DNA from 2 places in the Mesorhizobium sp. AA23 genome. Region 2 is predicted to be linked to the other one. Evidence: riboswitches for the same ligand, from Rfam matches in the RefSeq annotation. Region 2 holds a riboswitch; the other holds the start of a gene.
The links. Region 2 has a riboswitch for S-adenosylmethionine ahead of A9K66_RS09375 (O-succinylhomoserine sulfhydrylase). Riboswitches for the same ligand answer to the same signal wherever they lie in the genome.
Positions count from the first base shown of each region.

Region 1: it holds a riboswitch for S-adenosylmethionine, as region 2 does, so the genes downstream of both, A9K66_RS01855 (homoserine O-acetyltransferase) here and A9K66_RS09375 (O-succinylhomoserine sulfhydrylase) in region 2, are expected to answer to the same signal.

Region 1 covers NZ_LYTP01000001.1:388,606-396,556, reverse strand. The annotation lists gene A9K66_RS01870 (glycosyltransferase) at 1-690, opposite strand, end outside; gene A9K66_RS01865 (Stf0 family sulfotransferase) at 806-1,624, opposite strand; gene metW (methionine biosynthesis protein MetW) at 1,573-2,187, opposite strand; gene A9K66_RS01855 (homoserine O-acetyltransferase) at 2,276-3,445, opposite strand; SAM riboswitch at 3,536-3,613, opposite strand; gene hisC (histidinol-phosphate transaminase) at 3,750-4,853, shown strand; gene A9K66_RS01845 (prephenate/arogenate dehydrogenase family protein) at 4,860-5,798, shown strand; gene A9K66_RS01840 (sugar kinase) at 5,795-6,742, opposite strand; gene A9K66_RS01835 (DUF2125 domain-containing protein) at 6,750-7,748, opposite strand; gene A9K66_RS01830 (gamma-glutamylcyclotransferase) at 7,873-7,951, shown strand, end outside.
Region 2 covers NZ_LYTP01000009.1:33,678-41,628, forward strand. The annotation lists gene apaG (Co2+/Mg2+ efflux protein ApaG) at 1-88, opposite strand, end outside; gene A9K66_RS09370 (ceramide glucosyltransferase) at 307-1,452, shown strand; gene A9K66_RS09375 (O-succinylhomoserine sulfhydrylase) at 1,494-2,684, opposite strand; SAM riboswitch at 2,741-2,818, opposite strand; gene A9K66_RS09380 (2'-deoxycytidine 5'-triphosphate deaminase) at 2,954-4,048, shown strand; gene A9K66_RS09385 (ABC transporter substrate-binding protein) at 4,131-4,898, shown strand; gene araD1 (AraD1 family protein) at 4,948-5,940, opposite strand; gene mmsB (multiple monosaccharide ABC transporter permease) at 6,149-7,441, opposite strand; gene mmsA (multiple monosaccharide ABC transporter ATP-binding protein) at 7,438-7,951, opposite strand, start outside.

The DNA.
Region 1 (7,951 bases), on a different contig from region 2:
GAAGAACCGCCAGCCTCGCGGAGAGTAGTGGTAGACGCGCGCATCAACGTTGACGATCTTGTGGCCCTCGCGCCGAAGCTGGTGCATCAGCAGCGTGCAGGACACCTTGAAGCCGTTATGTGCCGGGAAAGGGTGGCTGACGATCCAATGGCGCCGGAAGGCGACATTGTTGGCATTGATCGCCCGCTTCGAGGCGAATCTTTCGTCTCCACGGGCCATCGGGAAGAACCAGATCAAGGCGAAGGTTCTCGAGAAGAAGTCGTCATAGGACAGATAGGTATGGCCGTTCACGCAGACGGTTTGCGGCTGTTGAAACGGCTGCAGCAGATTTGAAAGCCAACCTGGCTGAGGGACCGTGTCCGAATCCAGGAAAACGACGATGTCTCCTTCGGTCAAAAGCACGCCGTTGTTCTTGAGTTCGTAATACCGACCGTCGGGGCAAGCTGTGATTGTCAGGTCGGCAACCTGCATCAATTCAGGCGCTTCAGCTTCAATGCTCGCTTGCAGCAAGCTGCCGTCCGAATCGGGCCCGCCATGCGACACGACAACTTTTGGCTTTGTAAAACCGCTAGCGGAAACAGCCGCGATTTCGCGCGCCAGTGACTTCAGCCCCAGGCCGATCTCGTTCCAGTCGATGGATTTGGCGTTCTCCATCTCCATGACGATCGAATAGATCGGGTGTTCAGCCATAGATAATCACCACCAGTTTTGCCGGTACAGTCGCTATAGCCCTGCGGGGTATGCCGTCAAACGATTCTCGGTGCCATTCTATTTGCAAGTTTGCGCTTCAATCGCATGATTCTTTCTAGATCTTCAGGAACCCGCGCTTTTTTCTGTGCGGGAAGCTAGACGGGTCGGCATATTCAGACAGGAAACGTTTTCTCCATTCGTCATTGGTCGCGTCGCGCTGGATTTCGAGACCTGATCCGAGATTCGTTCCCCAGACAGGCTCGACCCCGGCCAACTGGGCAATTTTCTCGAGGCTTCCTCTCGGGTTTTGCTGGACCTGCTCGTAAGTTAGCGCAAGAAAGGACAGCCCGTTTTTCGCGAACCACCCGTCCCAGGCCAGATTTTCCATCAGAATCTTTTCGAGCGATTCGGCGATAGCCTCGCCGTCATAGCGTGGGGATGCGCGATTGACCTCGCTAGAGCGGAATCTGCGGGTTTGGCGCGCACGCGCCCATGAGATCGCCTGACCCAGCAAATCGCTGCGCGTCAGGCGCACATAGTGAAGGTTGGGAAGACTGGCGGGGAGGTTCACCTTCTTGGCAACTTGAGCGAATTGACTCGCAAAAAGCTTGATCGCGTAGATTCCGGAAGAGGACCGTCCTTCCGTCAGCGCCCTCAGAAGCTGCCCTCTGGCATCGCGCGGATAGCCTGGCTGTTCGAGCAGCCGGCGCCCGCCAAACCACTCCAGTGGATTGCCCAGCCCGGCGGAAGCCATCAGTCCTGCAAGATGATTGCTGCCGGTACGCGGCGAAGTGCACACAAGAATCCCTGTGCTTATCTCCGACAGAATTTCCGACGGGATTTGAACCACGGCCGGCCGGCGTCGAAAGAGATCGAGCGAGATCATCGTTTCAGCAAGAACACCGCCTGCTGGCCGAAGAAGTTCCAGAACCACCAGGGCATCGACAGGCCGATCTTCTGGCCGTTGGCGTCGAGCGCGGTCGCCTTCTCGACCGTCGCGCCGAGCTCTTCGCACAGATTGACGAAGTCGCGAATGGTGCAGAAGTGGATGTTCGGCGTGTCGTACCAGGAATAGGGCAGGTCCTTGGTGACCGGCATCCTGCCCTTGATCAGCAGCGAGAAGCGCACGCGCCAATGGCCGAAATTGGGGAAGGAGACGATCGCGCGGTTGCCGATCCGAAGCAGCTCGTCGAGCACAAGTTTCGGGTTGCGGGTCGCCTGCAGCGTTTGCGACAGGACGACGAAATCAAAACCTTTGTCGGGGTAGAATTCGAGGTCCTTGTCGGCATCGCCCTGGACGACGGAAAGGCCGCGCGCCACGCATTCGTTGACGCCGCGCTGTGACAGCTCCAGGCCGCGGCCATCAACCTGCTTGGTCGCCTGCAGAACCTCCAGAAGCACGCCATCGCCGGAGCCGACATCGAGCACGCGCGAATGCGGCGGGATGAGATCGGTGACGACTTCGAGGTCGACGCGCTGAGCGCGATTAACGCTCATGGGCACACCTCCGGCCTTTGAGCATTTGCAGCCAATGGGAATCTCGGCGTCTCAGAAGTGCGGCCAGGACACAGAGATCGCGCGCCACTCATAGGCTGAGCCCCCTTGCGCGCGCGGCCGAGGCTATGAAGCCGTTGATGGCCGCGAACAATTCCGGTTCGTCGAGCAGGAAAGCGTCATGGCCGCGATCGGTCTCGATCTCGACGAAGGAGACGGACGCGCCGGCGGCGTTCAGCGCATGCACGATCGAGCGGCTTTCCTCGGTCGGGAACAGCCAGTCGCTTGTGAACGACACGAGGCAGAAGCGTGTCTTGGTGCCGGCGAAGGCATCCGCCAGCCGTCCGCCGTGGTCGGCGGCGAGGTCGAAATAGTCCATAGCGCGGGTCAGATAGAGGTAGGAGTTGGCGTCGAAGCGGTCGACGAAGGTCATGCCCTGATGGCGCAGATAGCTTTCGATCTGGAAATCGGCGTCGAAGCCGAAGGTCAGCGCCTCGCGATCCTGCAGGTTGCGGCCGAACTTGCGGTGCAGCGCTGCTTCCGAGAGGTAAGTGATGTGCGCGGCCATGCGCGCCACGGCGAGGCCCTTTTCCGGCCGCCTGCCGAAATCGAGATATTTGCCGCCGTGCCAGTCCGGATCGGCCATGACAGCCTGCCGCCCGACCTCGTGGAAGGCGATGTTCTGCGAGGAATGGCGGGCGCCGGTGGCGATCGGCAACGCGGAGAAGACGCGTTCCGGGTAGCTTGCGGCCCATTGCAGCACTTGCATGCCGCCCATCGAGCCGCCGAGCACGCAGAACAGCTTCTCGATGCCGAAATGATCGACCAGCATCAGCTGCGCCCGCACCATGTCGCGGATGGTGATGATCGGCAGGTCGAGCCCATAGGGCCTGCCTGTCGCCGGATCGGTCGAGGCCGGGCCGGTGGAGCCGAGGCAGCCGCCGATGACGTTGGCGCAAATGACAAAAAAGCGGCTGGTGTCGATGATCCTGCCGGGGCCGATCAGCACCTCCCACCAGCCCGGCTTGCCGGTCACGGGATTGGTGCTGGCGACATGCTGGTCGCCGGTCAGCGCGTGGCAGACGAGGATGGCGTTGGAGCGGGCGTCGTTGAGGGCGCCGTAGGTCTGGTAAGCGACCTGGAACGGCGACAGCACGGTGCCCGCATCGAGTTTTAGCGGCTTGTCGGGACCGAACTGCATCACCGGGCTCGACGGTTGGTCGGCCTCGTGGTTGGTCCTTGGAGCGCGCTGAGCGGCCATTGCATTCCCCATCCAGTCGCATCGATCTCGCGATACGGCGTCCGGCCGGCAACGGACAACAAAAAACCGGCCTGCCTTCGCAAAGCCGGTTACAGGTTGCAAACGGCCCTTTAGCGAATTGTTTAACGTGGCTGCAAGCCGACCGGCCAAATCACCACGGGAGATCCGGCTGTTCTTCTAGGGCCAGCGCCGCGCTTCGTCAACGGTCTGCCTACGCGCGAGCGCGCCGGCCCCTCGACATTCGGGGCCACCGCCTGTATTTCCGCTGCGGCCTCGAACCAGGGCCTCTCGACGGATTTGTGACATGAAGCAGGATCAGCCACGTCCGACGCCCCGCGCGGGCATCATGGACATCGAGGCCTATGTGCCGGGAAAAAGCACCGCGCCGGCCGGCGTGACGAAGGTCTACAAGCTGTCGTCCAATGAAAATCCGCTCGGGCCCTCGCCGAAGGCGATCGAGGCCGCCCGGGAGGTGGCTGCCAAACTGGACGTTTATCCCGACGGCTCCGCCCGCCGGCTGCGCGAGGCGATCGCCGATGTGCACGGCCTCAATCCGGCAAACATCGTCTGCTCCAATGGCTCCGACGAGATCCTGGGGCTGCTGGCGCAGACCTATCTCGCGCCGGGAGACGAGGCCGTGTTCACCGAGCACGCCTTCATGGTTTACAAGATCTATATTCAAGCCGCCGGCGCCAAGCCGGTGGCGGTCAAGGAGACGGACGAGCGCGCCGACATCGACGCGATCCTCGCTGCGGTGACGCCGGCGACCCGGATCGTGTTCCTCGCCAACCCCAACAATCCGACCGGCACTTACGTGCCGTTCCAGGAGGTGCGCCGGCTGCATGCCGGACTGCCCAAGAGCGTGCTCCTGGTGCTCGACGCGGCCTATGCCGAATATGTGCGGCGCAACGACTATGAAGCCGGCATCGAGCTGGCCGGGAGCTCGGAGAACGTGGTCATGACCCGCACCTTCTCCAAGCTCGGCCTCGGCGGCGCACGCATCGGCTGGATGTACGGACCGGCGCATATCGTCGATGCCATCAACCGGGTGCGCGGGCCCTTCAACGTCAATGCGACCGCGATCGAGGCCGGCATCGCGGCCATCCGCGACCGCGCCCATGTCGAGCGCAGCGTGGCGCATAACGAGAAGTGGCTTGCCTGGGTCAGCGAGGAGCTGACCGGGCTCGGGCTGCGCGTGACGCCCAGCGTCGGCAATTTCGTGCTGATCCACTTCCCCGACAACAAAAAGCATTCGGCAGCGGCCGCGGACGACTATCTCAGCGCGCGCGGCTACATCCTGCGGCGCGTCACCGGCTACGGCTTTCCCAACGCGCTGCGCATGAGCATCGGCATCGAGGAGGCCAATCGCGGCGTCGTCGAGGCGCTCAAGACATTTCTGAAAAGCTGAAGCACCATGACAGCAACGATGTTCGGAAGAATAGCGCTGGTCGGCATCGGCCTGATTGGTTCGTCGCTCGCCCGCGTCATCCGCCGTGAAGGCCTGGCGCGCCATATCGCTATCGCGACGCGCAACCAATCGACGCTCAAGCGCGCCGAGGAACTGGGTCTCGGCGATTCCTACACGGCCGAGGCCGAAGACGCGGTGCGCGACGCGGATCTCGTCATCGTCTCGGTTCCGGTCGGCTCGTCCGGCGAGGTCGCGGCCGAGATCGCGCCGGCGCTGAAGAAAGGCGCGATCCTCACCGATGTCGGCTCGACCAAAGCTTCGGTGATCGCGCAAATGCAGCCGCATGTGCCGGAGGGTGTGCATTTCATCCCCGGTCACCCGCTGGCGGGCACGGAAAAGTCCGGGCCGGATGCCGGCTTCGCCGATCTCTTCGACAACCGCTGGTGCATCTTCACGCCGCTGCCGGGCACGGATCCGGAGGCGCTGGAAAAGCTCTCCGAATTCTGGCGGCGCTGCGGCTCCAACATCGACACGATGGACCCGCAGCATCACGACATGACCTTGGCCATCGTCTCGCATCTGCCGCATATCATCGCCTACAACATCGTCGGCACCGCCGACGACCTGGAATCGGTGACCAAGACGGAAGTCATCAAATACTCCGCTTCCGGTTTTCGCGACTTTACCCGACTGGCCGCTTCCGACCCGACCATGTGGCGGGACGTGTGCCTGCACAACAAGGACGCGATCCTGGAAATGCTGGCGCGCTTCTCGGAGGATCTGGCCTCGTTGCAGCGAGCGATCCGCTGGGGCGACGGCGAAAAGCTGTTCGACCTGTTCACCCGCACGCGCGCCATCCGCCGCTCGATCATTGAGGCCGGCCAGGATATCGATGTGCCGGATTTCGGCCGTCAGGCCGTGGAGCACCCGGGGGCCAAGCCCTAGGCCTTCTGCTCGATCTGTCCCGATGCGGGCCAGTGCGCCGCCATCATGGCCATTGTCTCGGCTCTGTCCGGAGCGCCGAGCCGGCCGCCGAAGCGCAGGCATTTAAGCGCGGCGGCGGCGCTGGCAAAGCGCAGCGCCTGCTCGGGCGGCATGGCTTCGGCAAGGCCGACGGCGAAGGCGCCGTGGAAGACGTCGCCGGCGGCGAGCGTGTCGACCGCCTTGACCTTCGGCGCCTCGACATGCCGGACGCGACCGGTTCCCCGATCATGCCACCAGGTTCCGGCAGCGCCGCCCGTCACCGCGACGAAGGCGTCGGTGCGCGAGGCGAGATCGGCGCATGCGCTTTCCGGATCGAGCGCATGGCCGCAGATGATCCGCGCCGCCGGCTCCGAGGCGACGATGTGCGAGGCCAACGGCAAAAGCCGCTCGAGCACGTCGACCGGCGCGGTGTCGGCGTCGAGGATCGCCGGACGGCCGGCGTCCCGCGTGGCCGCCAAGGCAAGTGCAGCGGCGCCCGGCCAGCGGACGTCCACCAGCACGGCGTCGAAGGCGGAAAGTTCGGCAAGCGGCAGCGTGTCGGGATCGGCTTGCGCCCTGCTGTCATAGAAGGGCACGATGATGCGCTCGCCATGGGCATCCACTAGGATCGCGGCCAGCGCCGAGCGCGCGCCGGCGACGCGGCGGACCAGGCTGCAATCGACGCCTTCCGCCTCGATCTCGGCGATCAGCCGGTCGCCGACCGCATCGTCTCCCGCGCTCGCCCAAAGCGACACATCGGCGCCGAGGCGATGCGCGGCGCACGCCGCACTCGTCGCCATGCCGGAGGCGATCTGGACACCGTCGCTGGCGATGAACTTGCCCTGATGCGCGGGCAGCGTCTCGAGACGCAGGATCGTGTCGAGGGTGAACGCGCCGACACTGAGCAGTTTGATCGGTCCGGCCATCGCAGTCTCAATCGACCGGCTTGATCTTGCCGAGCGGGATGAAGCCAAGCGAAGCCTTGCCCTTCACGATCTTGAGCGGCATGGACGGTTGGTTGCCGAGCATGGCAATGCCGGCAAAACCCTGCTCGATCTCGCTCTTGTGCTCGGGAATGGCGCCGGCGAGGATCGCCGCTACGGCCTTTGGGTCCTTTAGCTTGATCGACAGATTTGCATCGATCAGGCCGTCGGCGTCGATCGAGATCGGCCCGGATACGGTTACGCGCGCCGTGCCCGATGACACGTCGAGGCTTGCGATGTCGACCGACTGGCCGCGCAGGCTTTTCGGCGGCGCCTTAATCAGCGCGACGCCGTTCTTCACTGTCGCTTCGCCGGCGCCGTCGAGTTCCGGCAGCACGCGTCCGCCGACAGCTTCCGCGTCGATCTTCAGGTCGCCAAAGCTGCCGGTATAGACGAGGTCCTGGCCGTTCGGCTGCAGCTGGCCGGCCGCCTGGCCGGCGCTGAACAGCTGCACGGGATCGGTGTCGTCGGCCGGATCGGTCTGTCCAGACAAGCCTTCCGCCTGAAGCGAAATGCGGCGCGGAAGCGGCCATGACAGCTTGACCGTGGCGTGCAGCTTGTCCCAGTCGAGCCAAAGCGGCGGCATGCCCGGCGCCACAGTCCGCAACGGTCCGCGCAGGTTCGCCACGGGCGACAGAGGCTGGGTGATGCGAGCGACGACGTTCATATCGCCGGTCGAGGCCGCTACATTCCTGGCATCGTCCTGATAGGCCAGGCTGTCGCAGGCGACCGTGAAGTCCAGTGGATAACCGCTGACCGTGAGATTGGCGCAGTCGGCCTTGATGCCCTTGCCTCCAAGCTCGGCCACGGCCCGCTCGGCCTCGGTCTTGACCTTGCCGGCGAGATAGAACCATCCGCCGCTGTAGAGCGCGAACAGCACCAAGATGAACGCCGCAAGCCAGAACAGCCGGCGGCGAGGTTTGCGCGATCGCTCGTCACTTGACGTCATGCTGCGGCTCTCGTTAACCCCTCATGCGGCGAGCGGGTGGTTGTTCTTACGCACGACAAGCGGGGACAGAAGAAGCACCTTACCGGTGTGGTGTCGTCACTCGAATGCAATCAGGCTTGGCGATATGGGCGATTTTTGGGTTTTTGGCTACGGGTCGCTGATCTGGCGGCCCGGTTTCGCACATGTCGAGACGCGGCGCGCCC
Region 2 (7,951 bases):
CATAGCGGTTTTCGGACGGATCGGAACGGTCCTCCAGATAAAACGGCCTGACCTGCACTTCGATGTTGCGCGTCACGGCGCGATACATGAGCCACTCCGGTGCCGCAGGGAACATTTTACCGCGCTTCGCGGTTCTACCTCCGCGGCGTCGCCAGCCTGCCGGCTTTTCCACCGCAAGTGCCGACAAACAATGTCATTTAAGTGACACATGACAATGTTGGTGTGCACAAACCGTGCGGGCGACTCGGGCGCTTTGTCGAGTGATGAAACGGCCTCGGGCGGCCTTTCCGGAGTGACCAGATCTCGATGGAACTGACCCTCGCAGCCGCCTTTGCCTCCTCGGCCCTTCTTTTTTCCAACCTTGCCAGCATCCTGCTCGCGTCGTCGCGGCTGAAGGCTCGTTGCGCCATTCCCGCGCCCTCCGGCGGCCTGTCGCCTGTCTCGATCGTCGTGCCGTCGCGCGGTGTGGAGCCGTTCACGCAGGAGACGCTCGACCGCGCCTTCTCGCTCGATTGGCCGCGCTACGAACTGATCTTCTGCGTCGCGCACGCCGAAGATCCCGTGGTCAAGCTGATCAACGCCGCCATCGCGAGATTTCCGAATGTTCCGGCGCGGCTCCTCGTCGGCGATGACAGGATCAGCGCCAATCCCAAGCTAAACAACTGCATCAAGGGCTGGCAGGCGGCGCGGCACGACTGGGTGATCCTCGCCGATTCCAACGTGCTGATGCCCAAGGACTATGTCCAGCATCTGATGGCGGCCTGGGGGCCGGACACCGGCCTCGTCTGCTCGACGCCGATCGGCTCGCGTCCGAACGGTTTCTGGGCCGAGGTCGAATGCGCCTTCCTCAACACGCTGCAGGCGCGCTGGCAATATGCCGGCGAAGCGCTCGGCCTTGGCTTCGCCCAGGGCAAGAGCATGCTGTGGAACAAGCCGATGCTGGATGCAAATGGCGGCATCCAGGCTTTGGCCGCCGAGATCGCCGAGGACGCGGCGGCGACCAAGCTGGTCAACAGCCTTGGCCTTTGGGTCAATCTCGTGGCCGCGCCCTTCGAGCAGCCGCTCGGCCAGCGCACGCTCGCCGAAATCTGGTCGCGCCAGGCGCGCTGGGCGCGGCTGCGCCGCGTCACCTTCCCATTGTTCTTCGCGCCCGAAATCCTGACCGGTGTGGTCGTGCCGCTGCTTCTGGCGCTGATCGCGGCGGCAAGCGCCGGTGTCAGCCTGCCCACGACCGCGCTCTGCGTGCTGGCGATCGCCTATGTGCCCGAATGCATGCTCGCCTGGTCCAAGGGCTGGCATCTGTCGCCGCGCAGCGTCACCGCGATGATCGTGCGCGACGCGATGCTTCCCGCCATCTGGGCGCGCGGCTGGCTTGGCGGGGCCGTCGAATGGCGTGGCAACGCAATGACCATCCGCAACAGCGGGATGACTGAACTCGAAGAGATTGCTTGAGCCGGCTGCGGCTCAAGCGCCCTCTTTGCCGCCGTGGCGGTTCATTCCTTCGCCGCCTTCAGCGCCTGTTCGATGTCGGCGAGCAGGTCGTCGGTATCCTCCAGCCCGACGGAGAGCCTGAGCGTGCCTGGTCCGATGCCGAGCTCGGCGCGGGCCTCGTCAGTGAGGTTTTTGTGCGTCGTCGTCGCCGGATGCGTGATCAGGCTCTTTGCGTCGCCGAGGTTGTTCGAGATCAGCACGATGTCGAGCGCGTTCTGCAAGGCGAAGGCCGCCTGCTTGCCGCCCTTGACGTCGAGGCAGATCAGCGTCGAGCCGCCCGACATCTGCTTCCTGACGATATCCGCCTGGGGATGGTCGGCCCGGCCCGGATAGATGACGCGGGCGATCTCCGGCCGGCCAGCCAGGAAGTCCGCGATCTTGCCGGCGCTTTCGGTCTGGTGGCGCACGCGCAGCGGGAGCGTCTCGAGGCCTTTCAGCAGCGTCCATGCGTTGAATGGGGACAGGCTCGGGCCGGTGTGCCGGAAATAATCGTGCAGGTTCTCGTCGATCCACTTCTTGTCCGACAGGATGACGCCGCCGAGGCAGCGGCCTTGTCCGTCGATGTGCTTGGTCGCCGAGTAGACCACGATATGGGCGCCGAGCTGCAGCGGCTTCTGCTGCAGCGGCGTGGCAAAGACGTTGTCGACGATCACGCGTGCGCCGATCGAATTTGCTAAAGCGGCGACAGCGGCGATATCGACCACTTCCAACGTCGGGTTGGTCGGACTTTCCAGGAAGAACAGCTTGGTGTTCGGCCTGACCGCTTTTTCCCAATTGGCAATGTCGGTGCCGTCGATCAGCGTTGCCTCGATGCCATAGCGCGGCGCCAGCGTCTCGACTACCCAGCGGCAGGAACCGAACAGGGCTCGCGCCGCAACGATGTGATCGCCGGCCTTGACGCTGCAGAGCAGGGCGGCGGACACGGCGGCCATGCCGGAAGCGGTTGCACGTGCGTCTTCCGCGCCTTCCAGCGCGCACATGCGCTTCTCGAACATATCGACGGTCGGGTTGGCGTAGCGCGAATAGATGAAGCCGGGTTCCTCGCCCTTGAAGCGGGCCTCCGCTGCCTGGGCCGTCTCGTAGACATAGCCCTGGGTGAGATACATCGCCTCGGCGGTCTCGCCGAAGCCGGAACGCAGCGTCCCGCCATGCACGAGTGCCGTCTGAGGTTTCCAGTTACGCGTCTTGGTCATCGCCCTGCTTCCAAACACAAAAAAACCGGCCGCGACGTCGCAACCGGTCCATACGGCCTTGCGGCCCGACGGTCCTTTAGCGACTTGTTTAACGTGGCTGCAAGCCGACCGGCCAAATCACCACGGGATAACGACCCTTTAGACCTCGCCCGCGCTTGCGTCAATTGCCGGCTTGATTAAGAGGGTTGTACCAGGCAGCCTCCGCAAAAGTGTCCCGCGGTTTTGCGACAGGAAACTGCGACGACAATGACTTCGCCCGGAGCCAGACATTGCGGCAGACAGGCATTCTTCCGGATCAGGACATCGCGGCGCTCTTCCAGTCGGGCGCGCTGAAGTCGCCGCGCGCGCTCGACACCAACCAGATCCAGCCGGCCAGCCTCGATCTCAGACTTAGCGACAAGGCCTTTCGCGTGCGGGCTTCCTTTCTGCCCGGTCCCGATCATCTGGTGGCCGACAAGCTGGACCGGCTGAAGCTGCATGAGATCAACCTTGCCGAGGGCGCGGTGCTGGAGACGGGCTGCGTCTACATCGTGCCGCTGCAGGAAAGCCTGGCGCTGCCGGCGGAAGTCTCGGCTTCGGCCAACCCGAAGAGCTCGACCGGACGGCTCGACATTTTCACGCGTGTCATGACCGACCGCGGCCATGAGTTCGATAAGATCGCCGCCGGCTATCATGGCCCGCTCTATCTCGAGGTCAGCCCGCGCACCTTCCCGATCGTCGTGCGCGCCGGCTCGCGCCTGTCGCAGATCCGCTTCCGCACCGGCAATGCCGTGCTGTCGGAGAATGAGTTGCGTGACCTCCATCACGCCGAGATGCTGGTTGCGACCGAGCCGCCCAACATCTCCGGCGGCGGCATTGCGCTCTCTATCGATCTCGACGGCGACAAGGACGGCCTGGTCGGCTATCGCGGCAAGCACCACACCGGCCTCGTCGACGTCGACAAGCGCGCCGCTCAGGATGTGGTCGACTTCTGGGAACCGCTCTACAAGAGCGGGGCCGGCGAGCTCGTGCTCGACCCGGACGAGTTCTACATCCTGGTCTCTCGCGAAGCCGTGCACGTGCCGCCGCTCTATGCCGCCGAGATGACGCCTTTCGATCCGCTGGTCGGCGAGTTCCGCGTCCACTATGCCGGCTTTTTCGACCCGGGCTTCGGCCATTCCGCCGCCGGCGGCAGCGGCAGCCGCGCGGTGCTTGAAGTGCGCAGCCACGAGGTGCCGTTCATCCTCGACCACGGCCAGATCGTAGGCCGCCTCGTCTACGAGCATATGCTGAAGCGGCCGCAGGCGCTCTATGGCAGCGAGCTGGGTTCCAACTATCAGGCGCAGGGGCTGAAGCTCTCCAAGCATTTTCGCGCCGCGCGCTGATCGCCAGGCTGTGCTTGCCCGGCCTCGCGCGCCGTGCTTGGCTGCGTCTGAGCATGTAGCACCTGAACCCAAGGGGATGAAAATGCAGATATCCAGATGGATCCTGTCGGCTGCGGCCGCCGCCATGCTGGCGCTCGGCGTCGGTTCGGTAGACGCGGCCGAAAAGATCAAGATCGGCACCGAGGGCGCCTATCCGCCCTTCAACACCATCACGCCGGACGGCAAGGTGGAAGGCTTCGACATCGACATCGCCAATGCGCTCTGCGCGCAGATGAAGATCGAATGCGAGATCGTCACCCAGGATTGGGATGGCATCATTCCGGCCCTGCAGGCCAAGAAATTCGACGCCATCATCGCCTCGATGAGCATCACCGAGGAACGCAAGAAGCAGGTCGCCTTTACCCACAAATACTACACCACGCCGCTTGCGCTGGTCGCCCTGAAGGACGCCGATATCGCCTCGACCGAGCCGGCCTCGCTTGCCGGCAAGACGGTCGGTGCCCAGGCCTCGACCACCCAGGCCAACTACGCCCAGGACGTCTACGCCAAGGCCGGCGCCGAGGCGAAGCTCTACCCGACCCAGGAAGAGGCGGTCACCGATCTGCTCAACGGCCGGCTCGACGCCGTCATCTCGGACAAGTTCGTGCTGGTCGACTGGATGAAGAAGGCGAGCGACGGCTGCTGCAAGCTGGTGGGCGACGTCAAGGGCACCGAGACCGAGGCCGGCATCGCCGTGCGCCTGGAGGACGCCGCCCTGCGCGACCGCCTCAACGCGGCAATCGACGCCATTGTTGCCGACGGCACCTACAAGAAGATCCAATCGAAGTATTTCGATTTCGATATTTATTGAGGTTGAAGCTGCCAATCTCCCCCCTCGTGGGGGAGATCACGCTCTAACCTCACAGCGCCTTCACCGCCACCTTCACTGGCTTCTCGATCTCGAGCGGGTTGCGCAGCGGCAGGCCGAAATCCTTCGCCTCGATCTCGAACGTGTCGCCTTCCTCGGTCCTGACGCCGTCTGCGAACGAGAGTGTGGCGGTGCCGAACATGTGCACATGCACGTCGCCCGGCTGGCGGAAGGCTGAATATTTGAAATGGTGATGCTCGAGATTGGCGATGGTGTGCGACATGTTCGCCTCGCCGGACAGGAACGGCTTTTCCCAAAGCACTTTGCCGTCGCGCCAGATTCGTGAAGAGCCCCTTATGTCGGCGGGCAGCTCGCCGATCAGGATTTCCGGTCCGAACGAGGCGTTGCGCAGCTTGGAATGGGCGAGGAACAGGTAGTTCACGCGCTCGGTCACATGGTCGGAAAACTCGTTGGACAGCGTGAAGCCGACGCGGAACGGCGCGCCGTCGTCGCCGATGACATAGATGCCGGCGATCTCCGGCTCCTCGCCGGCGTCTTGCGCGAAGGCCGGCGACATCAGCGCGGCACCGGGCGCCACCGCCATGGTGCCGTTGCCCTTGTAGAACCATTCCGGCTGCACGCCGATCTCGCCCTTGGCCGGCTTGCCGCCCTCCAGCCCCATGCGGAACATCTTCATGGAATCGGTGAGCTGCTGCTCCTCGCCGTCGCTGAGCTTCTTGTGCATGGAATCGCGTGTCGCGGCGGAGCCGAGATGTGTAAGCCCGGTGCCGGTAAGGTGGAGATGCGCGGGGTCGGGATGGTTGATCGGCGACACCAGGCGTCCCTTCTTGTAGACGGCGTCGAGGTCGACCGTCTCGCCATAGCCCTTGCGCTCGATCAGCGCCTCGAGCCCGGTGCCGGTGCGGGCTGCCTCCATCGCCAGCGAATAGACGCTGCGCGCGCCGTTGATGATCCGGGTCTTGCCGCCGCTGCGGGCAACGACGCGGATCGTCTCGGCGTCATCGAGGATCTGGGAAATCAGCATGATGAACCCTCTCTCTTTTGCCTTGGCCCGGCTGCCGATTGGCAAGCCCTGACCGGCGCGGCCCGGAACCGATCCGCGCCACGGTTGAAACTCTTCGTCCGGATTGCACTCGCGAGCCTGGTCCTTCCAGGACTTCTTCGCGCCGACGGGTTGCCGGCAGCTTCGCGATCTAGAACCCGTATGCCTCCTTAGTCCTTGCCTCCGGCCTCTACGCCTTGTTCTTGTTGTAGACGTCGAAGATGACGGCACCGAGCAGCACCAGGCCTTTGACCACCTGCTGCCAGTCGACATTGACGCCCATGATCGACATGCCGTTGTTCATCACGCCCATGATGAAGCCGCCGACCACGGCGCCGATGACCTGTCCGACACCGCCCATCGCCGAGGCGCCCCCGATGAAGACCGCGGCGATCACGTCGAGCTCGCTGCCCAGACCGGCGGCCGGGACGGCCTGGCCGAGGCGAGCGGCGATGATCAGGCCGCCGAGCGCCGACAGCACGCCCATGTTGATGAAGACGAGCAGCGTCAGCCTTTCGGTGTTGATGCCCGACAGCTGCGCCGCCTTGGCGTTGCCGCCCATCGCATAGATGCGGCGGCCGATGGTCATGCGCTTGGTGACGAAGACGAACAGCGAGATCAGCACGCCCATCACCAGAAGCACCACCGGCAGGCCCCTGTAGCTGGCGAACTGGAAGACCAGGAACAGCGCCAGCGCGCTGCCGACCAGCGTCTTGACGACGAACAGCGGGAAGGGCTCGGCCTCATAGCCATGCCGTTCGCGCTTACGCCGTGTTCTGAAGCCGAAATAGGCATAGGCGAGCACCGCGACCAGACCGAGCACGATCGTCGTCATGTGCAGCGTAAGGCCGCTGCCGACGATGGTCTTGCCGGCGGCATTCACCGTCGGCGGAATGAGCGTCAGCGGGCCGATGACGTCGGGGATGAAGCCGGAGCTCAACGCCTTGAAGCTGTCGGGAAGCGGACCTACCGAGGAGCCGCCGCCAAGCAGTGCCTGGCAGATGCCGCGGAAGATCAGCATGCCCGCCAGCGTCACGATGAAGCTCGGTATTCGGTGATAGGCGATCCAATAGCCTTGCGCCGCGCCGATAAGCGCACCGACGATCAGGCAAACGATCGAGACCACCAGTGGATTGCTGAATATACCGAGCGGCCAGATGACCATCATCATTGCGGCAAGCGCGCCGATGAAGCCGGCGACCGATCCCACGCTGAGGTCGATATAGCCGGCGACGATCACCAGCAGCATGCCAAGCGCCATCACGATGATGAACGAGTTCTGCTGCACCAGGTTGCTGAGGTTGACCGGTTTGAACAGCGTGCCGGACGTCGTGTACTGGAAGAACAGCATGATGACGATCAGCGCGATGATCAGTCCGTATTCGCGCAGGTTCGTCGTCAGCGCCGAAACGGCGACACGCGGACCATGCTTGACGTCTTCGGCGACGCCGCTCTGCGGCGCGGGAGCGCTTTCTGTGCTCATGAGGCTTTTTTTCCTTCTCCCCGAACGATGGCGCGCATGATCTTTTCCTGGCTGGCGTCGCTTGCCGCCATTTCGCCGACGATACGCCCTTCGTTCATGACATAGATGCGGTCGGTGATGCCGAGCAATTCAGGCATTTCCGACGAGATGACGACGATTGCCTTTCCCTCTGCGGCGAGGCGGGCGATGATCGTGTAGATTTCGTACTTGGCGCCGACGTCAATGCCGCGCGTCGGTTCGTCGAGGATCAGCACTTCCGGGTCGGCGAACAGCCATTTCGACAGCACCACCTTCTGCTGGTTGCCGCCCGAAAGATTGCCGGTCAACTGATAGACGCTGGATGCGCGGATGTTGGTCTTCTTGCGATAGTCGTTGGCGACGCTCATCTCGCGCATGTCGTCGATGACGCCGCGGCTGGAGACGCCTCCCAAATTGGCCAGCGTCACGTTGTGCTTGATGTGGTCGATAAGGTTGAGGCCAAAGGTCTTGCGGTCCTCGGTGACATAGGCG